2 linked regions of the Methylomagnum ishizawai genome follow. The protein of the gene in region 2 binds, or shares a complex with, the protein of the main gene of each other region. Links are inferred from orthologs where the notes say so. Each region holds a gene or a part of one and is shown on either strand. Other genes may lie near its edges.

Region 1 (5,586 bases), 710 kb from region 2 along the record:
TATCTCGACGCCTACGGTGGCATCATCGACACCCCGGATTTGGTCATCGCCCTCGATTCCGGGGCCGGGGATTACGAACGGCTGTGGTCCACCACCTCGCTGCGCGGCGTGGTCAATGGCGTGGTCGATGTGAAGGTATTGGAGGAAACCGCCCATTCCGGCATCGCCAGCGGCATCGTGCCCTCGTCGATGCGGATCATGCGCCAGCTCCTAGACCGGCTGGAAGACCCCGTGACCGGCGCGAGCCGCATCCCGGCGCTGCTGGCCGAAATCCCCGAGCAGCGCCGCCAGCAGGCGGCGGCGGCGGCGGAGATCATCGGCGTCGAGGGTATCCGCGGCAGCTTCAAGGTGGTGCCGGGGTTGTGTCCGGTCAGCGCCGACGGGGCTGAATTACTGCTCAACAATACCTGGCGTCCGACCCTGTGCGTGGTCGGGCAGGCCGGGATGCCGCCCATCCATTCCGCCGGGAACATCCTGCGTTCGCATACCGCCTTCAAGTTGTCGATCCGCCTGCCGCCGACGGTGGATGGCCTCGAAGCCGAAGCCGCGATCCGCGCCGCGCTGACCGCCGACCCGCCCTATGATGCGGAAATCTCGGTCGAATTCGACCAATCCGGCACCGGCTGGAACGCGCCCGCCCTGGCTCCTTGGCTGGAACAGGCGACCCAGGAAGCTTCCGGGATTTTCTATGGCAAGGACGCGGCCTATGTCGGCCTGGGCGGGAGCATTCCGTTCATGGGAATGCTGGGCCAGCAATTCCCCGAAGCGCAATTCCTGATTACCGGGGTGTTGGGACCGTTGAGCAATGCCCATGGGCCGAACGAGTTTTTGCATATTCCCTATGCGAAGAAGTTGACGGCTTGCGTGGCGTATATTTTGGCCAAAGTGGGCGCTTGAGTTCGGTATCGCGGGACGGGTGGCTATCCGCTCACCTTGACCGCGAACCCCGCCGCCTCGATCCGCCCGCCGAAATCTTCCAGCCATCCGGGCGGCAAGGCCGAGAGGCGCGGCGCTTCCGCCTGCATGGAGGGCCGCGCCAGCCCGTACAGCAGCACGCCCCCGACGGGAATGTCCCGCTGCCGGATTTCCGCCAATAAATCCAGATAAGCCCGCTGTTCGTCCGCGCCGGGAGCCGCGCCGTCCCAGGCGAACCAGCAGCTTTGTAGCCAAGTCCGGCACAAGCGGGCCGAGATTTCGAGGTGCCGCAACACGGCTGCCGGCGTCAGATTCACGCTGTTGACGCGGCGGATGCCGTCCGCCGTGGCGCGGTCCAGCTTGAACCAGACCTCGCCGCCCAGCTCCGACCAATGCGCCACGCCGCGCTGGACTGCGGGTTTCGCCATCAGGCTACCGTTGCTGATGAGGACCAGCTTGATCGTCCCGAACAGGTCGAATTCGGCGCAGACCTGGCCGACGATCCCGGCCACGGCGGCGAATTCGCGGCAACTAGTGGGTTCGCCGTTGCCGGAAAGAGCGATATCGCGGATGACGCGCTGGTCTTCCGGCAATTCATAGCGCTGGTAGAAATCGCCATGCAGGGCGTCTGCGAGGAGTCCGGTCAATTCGTCTTCCAGTTGGAACAGGTCGATGGCGGGGGCGGAACCCCGGACGAGGTCCGGGACTTGGCAATAGACGCAACGCCAGTTGCAGGCGTGGTTGGGGTTGAGGTTGACGCCGATGGACAGCCCGCCCGAGCGGCGCGATATCACCGGGTAGACGTAGGTGAGTCCGGCGCTGTCGCGATCATGGTGGGTAATGGTGAGTTTGGGCATGGCTATGGGTTGGGGATTGAGGCTGGAATCTCAAACCCAGCCGTTACCGGATAAACGGTTATTATATTCTTCATGGGATATGGCTTCGATGAACTCCAGAGGGCCATGGTCGTCCTTGCAGATTAAACGGTATCTACGCCCGATGGGGATGGAGATGATATGGCGTTGTCCCATATTCTTCATCCGCTTCCCCATGAAATCCATATAAGAAGCGCCGTGTTGCAGTGATGCGATCATTTCGAGGGTTTTTTCCGCGATTTCGGGAGGCAGATCGTCGAGCGGGATCGGGGCTTGCGCAAGCCGCTGGATGCGCTGGGTTTTCGCTTGGAGCATCGCGTGCTTCCGCTGCTCTTCGCTGGCGCAGCGATGACAGAATCTCCCTTTGCCGTTGTGGCCGCACGAAAAGGTTTTTTTTCTAACAGGCATGGTATTCGGAGAGTATTAAAGTCGAGGAGGTCAAGCGGTTTATTCTCTGTCGAATTGCCGCAATGGGCCGACCCACTGGGTTCCGCTGTCAGTAATTTTCGTATAAACCACGCCCGGCGCGGAAGGCGACACCGGACCGTCCAGGAGTTCCCTGGGCGCTGGTTCCTTTTCGTGTGTTTCCATCCGCCGTGCGGATGGTTACGGCAACTGCCGGCGACTTTGGCCATGACGAATCCTCCCGGTCTGGAGGCGGTACGATATGGCTGCGGCTGAGGCGGACATGATAGTTGAAACTGTTCGACCGGACTTGGGAGCTGACCCATGTTGGGTGGCTATCGTCCTCCTGGAGGACCCGATTGGCATCGCCTGTTCCGGCCCGGCGCGGCAGAGCCGGGAACCGCGCCATGCCCATATCGGATCGGGACGCCGCCCGGCCTAAATCCCAGTGTTTTTCTCAAGTACCAACATTTGTGATAATACCGCCCTACACCGACCACCGCGCCGCAATGCCCCGGACCATGGCGAAAAAAGCCCCCAATTTCGAAGAATCCCTGGCCGAGTTGGAACAACTGGTGGACCGCATGGAGCAGGGCGACCTGCCCCTGGAAGAAGCCCTCAAGCTGTTCGAGCGCGGCGTGCAGCTCACCCGCACCAGCCAAGCCGCCCTGCGCGAAGCGGAACAAAAAGTCCGCGTATTGCTGGAAAAGAACGGCGAACCCCTACTGAAACCCTTTACCGATGAATCCTGAGAACGCTTTGCAAGATTTCATGCGGGCCTGCCAGACCCGCGCCGAAGCCGCGCTGGACGCGAGGCTCCCCGCCGCGACCCGGATGCCGGAACGGCTACACCAAGCCATGCGCTATTCCGCGCTGGGCGGTGGCAAGCGGCTGCGGCCCTTGTTGACCTATGCCACCGGGATCGCTTTGGACTTGCCTTTGGACCTGTTGGACGGCCCGGCCGCGGCGGTGGAATTCATCCACGTCTATTCGCTGATCCACGACGACTTGCCCGCCATGGACGACGATGCCCTGCGCCGTGGCAAGCCGACCTGCCATGTCGCCTTCGACGAGGCTACCGCCATCCTGGCCGGGGATGGCTTGCAGGCGCTGGCCTTCCATGTGCTGGCCCACGATCCCAACCTCCAGGTTCCGGCGGAGAACCGCCTCGCCATGATCGAAACCCTGGCGAGCGCCAGCGGTTCCTATGGCATGGTCGGGGGGCAGGCCATCGACCTGGACGCGGTGGGCACTACCTTGGACCTCCCCAGCCTGGAAAACATGCACATCCGCAAGACCGGCGCCTTGATCCGGGCCAGCGTCAAGCTGGCGACCCTGGCCCAGGTGCCGCACGACAAGGCCGCCGCCGACAAACTCGACCATTACGCCAAGTGCATCGGCCTCGCTTTCCAGATCAAGGACGATATCCTCGACGAGGAGAGCGACACCCAGACCCTCGGCAAGACCCAGGGCAAGGACCGCGATCACAACAAGCCGAATTATCCGGCCCTCCTGGGGCTGAACGGGGCCAAGGAGAAAGCCCAGGAATTGCACGAGGAGGCGCTGGCCAGCCTCGCCGGTTTCGGCGCGGAAGCCGACCTGCTGCGGGCCTTGTCGCTGTTCATCATCGAGCGCCGCAACTAGGCCCACGGCGGCGGAACGGCCTTTCTTGAAAGCCCTGGGGCGCGGTTCCATAATGGCCCCGAGCTTGTTTCCGCCGCCGCGACCCACCTGGGACCGGCGTTCCGTCCGGTCCCGTTTCCCGACTTAAGAATTCCCCATGAATCATCCGAACAGCTATTCCTTGCTCCCCTCCATCACCGGACCCGCCGATCTCCGCAACCTCCCGGAAGACCAATTGCCGCGTTTGGCGGAAGAGGTGCGGGCTTTCCTGCTGCACAGCGTGAGCCAGTCCGGCGGGCATCTGGCGGCGGGGTTGGGTACGGTGGAATTGACCATCGCCTTGCACTATGTCTTCAACACGCCGGAGGACAAGCTGGTTTGGGATGTGGGGCACCAGGCCTATCCGCACAAAATCCTCACCGGACGCCGCGAGCGCCTGCCCAGCATCCGCAAGAAGGACGGTCTCTCGGCCTTCCCCAACCGCGATGAAAGCCCCTACGACTGTTTCGGCGTGGGCCATTCCAGCACCTCCATCAGCGCCGCGCTGGGGATGGCGATTGCCGCTTCCCTGGACAAGAAGGACACCCACGCCGTCGCCATCATCGGCGATGGTGGCATGACCGGCGGCATGGCTTTCGAGGCGATGAACCACGCCGGTCCGCTCGACGCCAACCTCTTGGTGATCCTCAACGACAATGAGATGTCGATTTCGCCCAATGTCGGGGCGCTCAACAATTATTTGGCGAAAATCCTGTCCGGCAACTTCTATTCCAGCGTGCGCCGGGGCGGCAAGGAACTGCTGAAGCACCGGATGCCGGGCGTGTGGGAATTGGCCCGCCGCGCCGAGGAACACGTCAAGGGCATGGTGGCGCCGGGCACGCTGTTCGAGGAACTGGGCTTCAACTATATCGGCCCCATCGACGGCCACGACCTCGACACCCTCATCACCACCCTGCGCAACCTCCGCAAGACGCCGGGGCCGCAATTCCTGCATGTGGTCACCAAGAAGGGCAAGGGCTACGCGCCCGCCGAGCGCGATCCGGTGGCTTATCACGGCGTCGGCGTGTTCGACCCCAGCCAGGACCATTTGCCCAAGGCCAAGCCGGGCACGCCGAGCTACACGGAAGTGTTCGGCCAATGGCTGTGCGATATGGCGGAGCGCGACCGCAGGCTCCTGGGTGTCACCCCGGCCATGCGCGAGGGGTCCGGGCTGGTCGAATTCGAGCGGCGCTTTCCCGACCGCTATTTCGACGTGGGCATCGCCGAGCAGCACGCCGTGACCTTGGCGGCGGGACAGGCGTGCGAGGGGTATAAGCCGGTGGTGGCGATTTATTCCACCTTCCTGCAACGCGCCTACGACCAGTTGATCCACGATGTGGTGTTGCAAAAACTGCCGGTGCTGTTCGCCATCGACCGGGCCGGTTTGGTCGGCCCCGATGGTCCCACCCACGCGGGCAGTTTCGACCTGAGCTATCTGCGCTGTTTGCCCGGCATGGTGGTGATGGCCCCCGCCGACGAGAACGAATGCCGGCAAATGCTCTACACCGGCTTCAAGCATAACGGCCCGGCGGCGGTGCGCTACCCGCGCGGCAAGGGTGGCGGGGTCGAGGTGCGCGAGGAGATGACCGCCCTGCCCATCGGCAAGGCCGAGGTCCGCCGCGAAGGCTCCCGCATCGCCGTCCTGGCGTTCGGCAGCCTGGTGGCCCCGGCGGTCGAGGCGGGCGAAAAGCTGGGCGCGACCGTGGTCAATATGCGTTTCGCCAAACCC
Region 2 (5,508 bases):
TCCTCGACCGACACCACCGCGCAAAGCTCCGGCAACGGCACCGCGAAGGACGACTCTTCGTCCACTTCCTCGACCGATACCAGCTCAAAAAATCAGGATAGCCACGAACAGGAACCCGCCGCCGATAAAATCGCCATGCCCGATATGGGGGCCAATAGCGCACGGGAATACCATCCCGATGCCCAAGCGGACGAAATACACGCCGTCGCCACCGCCAACATCGCCCTGGCTTTCGATCTATATACGGCGTACCAACAAGGCAACAGCGGGAATTTCGCCTACTCGGTCCCCGATCTAGCGCAAGCCCTGGCGATGTTGGCGGCCGGGGCCGACGGCGACACTTTGTCCACCCTGCTCGGTGCCCTACACGTCGATCTCCAAGAATCCCGCCTGCATCCGGCATTCAACGGCAGCGCCCTGGATTTGTCGAACCGCAATTCAACCGCTCACTTGGAACTGAACACCGCGCTGTGGGGACAGGGCCAAAGCCAAAACCAAGCCTATTATCTTTTCGAGTCCGGGTTCCTGGACACATTGGAAAAAAACTACGGTCCCGGATTGGAAGCGGTGGACTTCACCGCCGCAGCCAAGGCCCCGATCATCGCCAACGCCATCGATCCCTGGCTCGCCGCGCATAGCCAAAACACCCTCACCGGCCTCGTCACCAGCCTGACGCCACGGACCCGCCTCGTGACGGGCAGCAGCCTTTCCCTGGACGGCGCTTGGCAAACGCCTCCCGACGCCAACCCGGCGGCCGAAGGACGCTTCGAGTTGTCCAGCAACGACCAAGTGCTGGTACCGATGTTGAGTTTCACCGGCTCCTTCGCCTATGCCGAGGGGAACGGTTATCGTGCCTTCGAACTGCCATTGGCCGACAGCGACCTGGCGCTGTGGGTGCTGATGCCGGATCATGGCCGCTTCGCCGAATTCCAGTCGGCGTTCGGCCCCGATCAGTTGCATGACATCCTCGCGGCCATGACGCCCACCCAGAAAACCTTGTACCTCCCCAAGATCGCGATCACCAGCGATCTGCCCAGCGGAGCCCCCGCGTCCTTGGCTTTGAGCGGCCTGCTCAGCGAGGGACAGGCGGATTTCTCGCGGGTCAACGGCGAGGGCTATCTGTTCCTGGGTGCCTTGTCGCAGCGGAGCGCCGTAAGCCTGTCGGAAAATGCCGCGCAGGCCGATGGCGCTACGATCACCACCCATCTGGCCAACCTGGACGAACCCGACAGTGTATGGAGTGGTTCCGGTTCTTCCGGCAACACGACGACATGGGTGGATGTCTGCGCCCCGGTGCCGCAATACGACCCCAGCCTGGCCTTGGCCCGGCCCTTCCTGTTCGCGCTCCGCGACCGGACTACCGGCTCGATCCTGTCCATGGGCCAAGTGAGCAATCCGGGCGGCACCCCCGCCGCGCCCGATTCGACCACCTACCCCTGTGGAGTCCCCCTGAGCGGCGGATAAGGCCGGACTTGAAACCCAAAACCGCGGCGGGTCCGGTCACCGGACCCGCGCCCTTCCAGCCCACCGCCTCCCCCGATGGCTCCCGTGGCCACCGCCATTCCACGGCGCGCCCATCCCGCTATTCCCGTATCCCCAAACCCCCGCTACCCTATCCCCCCTTTCGACCTTACCCGAGGAGAACCCCCATGCCCCTGACCGCAATGGACCTGGTGGCCCAGGCCAAACAACACATCCAGGAAGTCAACCAGTCCGAAGCCCTGGCCCTGCTTGGCCAAGTCCCGGTGCTGGACGTGCGCGAACCCGGCGAATACGCCCAAGGTTGCCTTCCGGGCGCGGTGAACATCCCGCGTGGCGTACTCGAATTCCAGATCGGCAACCATCCCAAATTCCAGGGCGGCCAGGGCGCGGAAATCCTGGTCTACTGCCTCTCGGGCGGGCGCTCGGCCCTGGCGGTCGAAGCCTTGAAAAAACTCGGCTACGACAAAGCCGTGAGCCTCGCGGGCGGTTACAAAGCTTGGCAGGAAGCTGGCCAGCCCGTGGCCCAACCGGGAAGCTGACCGCCATGCCGCGCCGCTCCGACGCCCCGGAAGACAAGGCTCCCGCCGCCCAGATGCGGCTGGACAAATGGCTATGGGCGGCGCGGTTCTTCAAGACCCGGCAACTCGCCATCGACGCCATCAACGGCGGCAAAGTCCACCTCAACGGCCAGCGGGTCAAACCCGGCAAGGACATCGGCGTCGGTGCCCGGCTGGAAATCAGCAAGGACCGCTATGTCTGGGAGATTACCGTCGAAGGGCTGGGTTCCCAGCGCCGCCCCGCACCCGAAGCCGCCCTGCTCTACCGCGAAACCCCGGAAAGCCTGGCCAAGCGCCAAGCCGAAATCCAACGCCAGCGCGATGAAAAAGGGCCGGACTGGCAACCGGCGCACAAGCCCGACAAGAAAGACCGCCGCTTGATCCACCGCTTCAAGCGCGGCGACGAATAGGCCGTGGACCTCTCCGCGCCCACCCGCACCGTCTACAGCGTCTCCCGCCTCAACCGGGAAACCCGCTTCCTGCTGCAAGAATGCTTCGGCAGCCTGTGGATCGAGGGCGAAATCTCCAATCTCTCCGCGCCCGCTTCCGGCCATCTCTATTTCACCCTCAAGGACGCCGAGGCCCAGGTGCGCTGCGCCCTATTCCGCCCGCAGGCCCGTTCGCTGCGTTACAAACCCCGGAACGGGGCGCAAGTCCTGGTCAAGGCGCAAGTGGGTTTGTACGAACCGCGCGGGGATTTCCAACTGGTGGTCGAGACGATCGAGGCGGCGGGGGATGGCGCTTTGCTGCGGGCGTTCGAGGCGCTCAAGCACCAGCTGGCGGCGGAAGGCTTGTTCGACGCCGCGCATAAAAAACCGATTCCCGCCTTGCCGCGCGGCATCGGCGTGGTCACTTCCCCGACCGGGGCGGCGCTGCGCGATGTGTTGACGGTGCTGCAACGCCGCTTTCCCGCCATCCCCGTGATCGTGTTCCCCACCCAGGTCCAAGGTGCCGAAGCCCAGCACGCCATCGCCGGGGCGCTGGCGCGGGCCGACCGCCTGAAGCTGTGCGATGTGCTGATCCTGGCGCGGGGCGGCGGTGCCCTGGAAGATTTGTGGGCCTTCAACGAAGAAACCGTGGCGCGGGCCATCCACGCCTGCGCCACGCCCATCATCGCCGGGATCGGCCACGAGACCGATTTCACCATCGCCGATTTCGTGGCCGACCACAGGGCACCGACGCCCTCGGCGGCGGCGGAAGCGGCTAGCCCCGACCGCGCCGATTGGCTGGAGCGGTTCCAGCGCCTGGAAGCGCGGCTGCGGCGGGGCGGTGGGATCGTCCTGGAACGGCGGGAACGGACGCGGGCTTTCCTGGCCGCACGGCTGGCACGGGTCCATCCCGAACAGCGCCTACGCACCCAAAGCCAGCGGCTGGACGCGCTCGCGGCCCGGCTGCAACGCGCTCTTTCCCGACATTTGGCACAGGCCCGGCACCGCCTGGACCGCCAAACCGCCCGCCTCCTCCGGCACGACCCCACGGCCCGGCTGGACCACTTCGCCGCCGCATACCCAAGGCTGGAAACCCGCCTCGCCACCGCCCTGCGCCGCATCCTGGAAAATCGGCAGCAACGCTGCGCCGCCGCCGCCCAGCGCCTCGGGACACTTAGTCCGCTCGCCACCCTAGCGCGGGGCTATGCCATCGCCTACCGGCCCGCGACCGGGTATCTCCTGCGCTCGGCGGCGGAAGCCCGACCCGGCGAAAAGCTGGATCTGCGCCTGGGGGAAGGCGTGCTGGAGGTCCGGGTCGAAGCCCTCCGCGAGGCTTGAAACACCGGACCCGTCCCGCCCGGACTCACGGCCCGATCTTCACCACCCGACCGACCGAGGGTACGCCGAACGGGTTGAAAACGAACAGCAGGTAATAGCCCGGCGGGGCGATATGGGCGTTGGCCGGCGTGAATACCCGCAGCTTTTCATCGGTCCCGTTCCAGTGGAACGCCAAATCGAAGAAGCGCTGCTCGTTGTTCCAATTATGGGTATCGGCCCCGGCCCGCACCAAAGTAACCCGTTTCACTCCCCTGGCGGCCTTGAAATTTGCCATCCTCAGCGGATAGCCATGGTTCCAAACCATGGTGGATGGGCCGCCCAGGACCAAGGGCCGACGGGCCAGCTCCCCCGAGCCGTCTGTCGCGAACAAGTAGGGCGGATAATAAATCTCCGCGTTCAGATTGGTCAGGGGACCGGGTGCCCCGCCCCCGCCCACCAAGACAGTGGCGTCCGGCAACAGCAAGGCCGTGGAGTGATAGAGGCGGGCCTTGGCCGCGACCGCGCCCAAGGTCCATAGTCCCGTGGCCGGGTTCCAGGTCTCCACGGCGTAGGCGGCTCCGCTCAGGGAATTCGGCACCGACGAACCGCCCGTGACCACCACCTGGCCATCGGCCAGCAGGGTGGCGTTGCCGTGGTAGCGCATTTGGCTGAGCTTGCCGCTGGCGGAGGCCACAGGGACCGCGCCGTTGATATCGAGCATGGCCGAGGCTTGCTTCTCCTGCAAGAACAAAATCTTGCCCGGCGCGAACATGGCGCTGGGCAAGGTGGATGCCAAATCCGCCAGCCCGGACTTGGGCAGCTTGGTCACAGTTCCCGTGCCGGTGGGGTCCAGGTCATACGCCGCGCCAAAGTTGGTTTGGATGAATACCTTGCCGTTGGGGGCCTGCCATGCCCTGGGATAGTACCAATTCCGCGCCCCGTAGGCTTCCACGCTGGCGGCGGTGGACAACACGCGCCAACCCTTGCCGGCTTCGTACACTTCGGGAATCTCGCCATAAATGGTCGTATCCGCCGTGTCCATCTTCCCGCCCATCACGATCAGTCCGCCACCGGCCAGGGACACCAGGCTCGGGTACCAGCGCTTCAAAGCCATCGGCGGCTCCTTGACCATCTGGTTGCTGCGGTAATCGAACAGGTTGGTATCGGCGGAAGGAATTCCCTTGGTGACGGCGCTCATATTCACCGTCCCCGCCGCGACCAGGGTCTGGCCGGTGATGGGGACGAGCGCCTGCCCCGCGCAGAAGACATTGGTCGCCGCCGGGGTTTTGGAATCCAAGGTGAGATGGGCCGTCGATCCCGTGCCCAAGGCGGGTTCCCAGACATCGTAGGCCAATTCGGGTTGATGCGTGCCGTTGAGATCGGTGCCGAAACTCAATACCCGCCCATCCGGCTGCAACACCACATGGATGGGGATGAGCGGCCAATCCATCAGCGGCCCGAAAGCACCCTTGCGATAGGCGTCCGGCCCCCCGTTGAAAGGTAGTACCGCCGACGACGCGGCCCGGACCTCCGCGCCACCGCCCAGGACGCCCACCGACGCCAAGGCGGCGGCAAGCACGGTACGGCTTTGTTTTTTGATCTGCATCTTATGACTTCATTCATCGAAAAACCCATGTCTCCGTGAACCCCCCCGGATATTCAAAAGACATGTTCCCAAGCTAACCTATTGTTTTTAATGATAATTTAAAATTCCAGAGGCCAGC

The links.
Region 1: the proteins of xseA (region 2) and xseB are in contact, whole or in part, in a cryo-EM structure (PDB 8TXR), measured with the Escherichia coli proteins. The link is inferred for Methylomagnum ishizawai from one-to-one orthologs.

What each region holds. Positions count from the first base shown.
Region 1 is NZ_FXAM01000001.1:3,157,977-3,163,562, reverse strand. Bases 1,405-4,331 are described here. They hold xseB (exodeoxyribonuclease VII small subunit), read left to right. Parts: upstream 1,405-2,716; coding sequence 2,717-2,947; downstream 2,948-4,331. Other genes in these bases: dxs (1-deoxy-D-xylulose-5-phosphate synthase), read left to right, coding at 3,976-4,331; ispA ((2E,6E)-farnesyl diphosphate synthase), read left to right, coding at 2,937-3,839; B9N93_RS13960 (DUF7682 family zinc-binding protein), read right to left, coding at 1,803-2,198; B9N93_RS13965 (radical SAM protein), read right to left, coding at 1,405-1,772. Outside these bases: B9N93_RS13970 (M20/M25/M40 family metallo-hydrolase), read left to right, coding at 1-897; more of B9N93_RS13965, read right to left, coding at 921-1,404; more of dxs, read left to right, coding at 4,332-5,586. UniProt on the Escherichia coli protein: Bidirectionally degrades single-stranded DNA into large acid-insoluble oligonucleotides, which are then degraded further into small acid-soluble oligonucleotides.
Region 2 is NZ_FXAM01000001.1:3,864,549-3,870,056, forward strand. The notes cover bases 1,780-4,628. They hold xseA (exodeoxyribonuclease VII large subunit), read left to right. Parts: upstream 1,780-2,452; coding sequence 2,453-3,805; downstream 3,806-4,628. Other genes in these bases: B9N93_RS17260 (rhodanese-like domain-containing protein), read left to right, coding at 1,780-2,021; B9N93_RS17265 (RNA-binding S4 domain-containing protein), read left to right, coding at 2,027-2,449; B9N93_RS17275 (galactose oxidase early set domain-containing protein), read right to left, coding at 3,831-4,628. Outside these bases: B9N93_RS17255 (serpin family protein), read left to right, coding at 1-1,464; more of B9N93_RS17260, read left to right, coding at 1,650-1,779; more of B9N93_RS17275, read right to left, coding at 4,629-5,390; B9N93_RS17280 (transposase family protein), read right to left, coding at 5,464-5,508. UniProt on the Escherichia coli protein: Bidirectionally degrades single-stranded DNA into large acid-insoluble oligonucleotides, which are then degraded further into small acid-soluble oligonucleotides.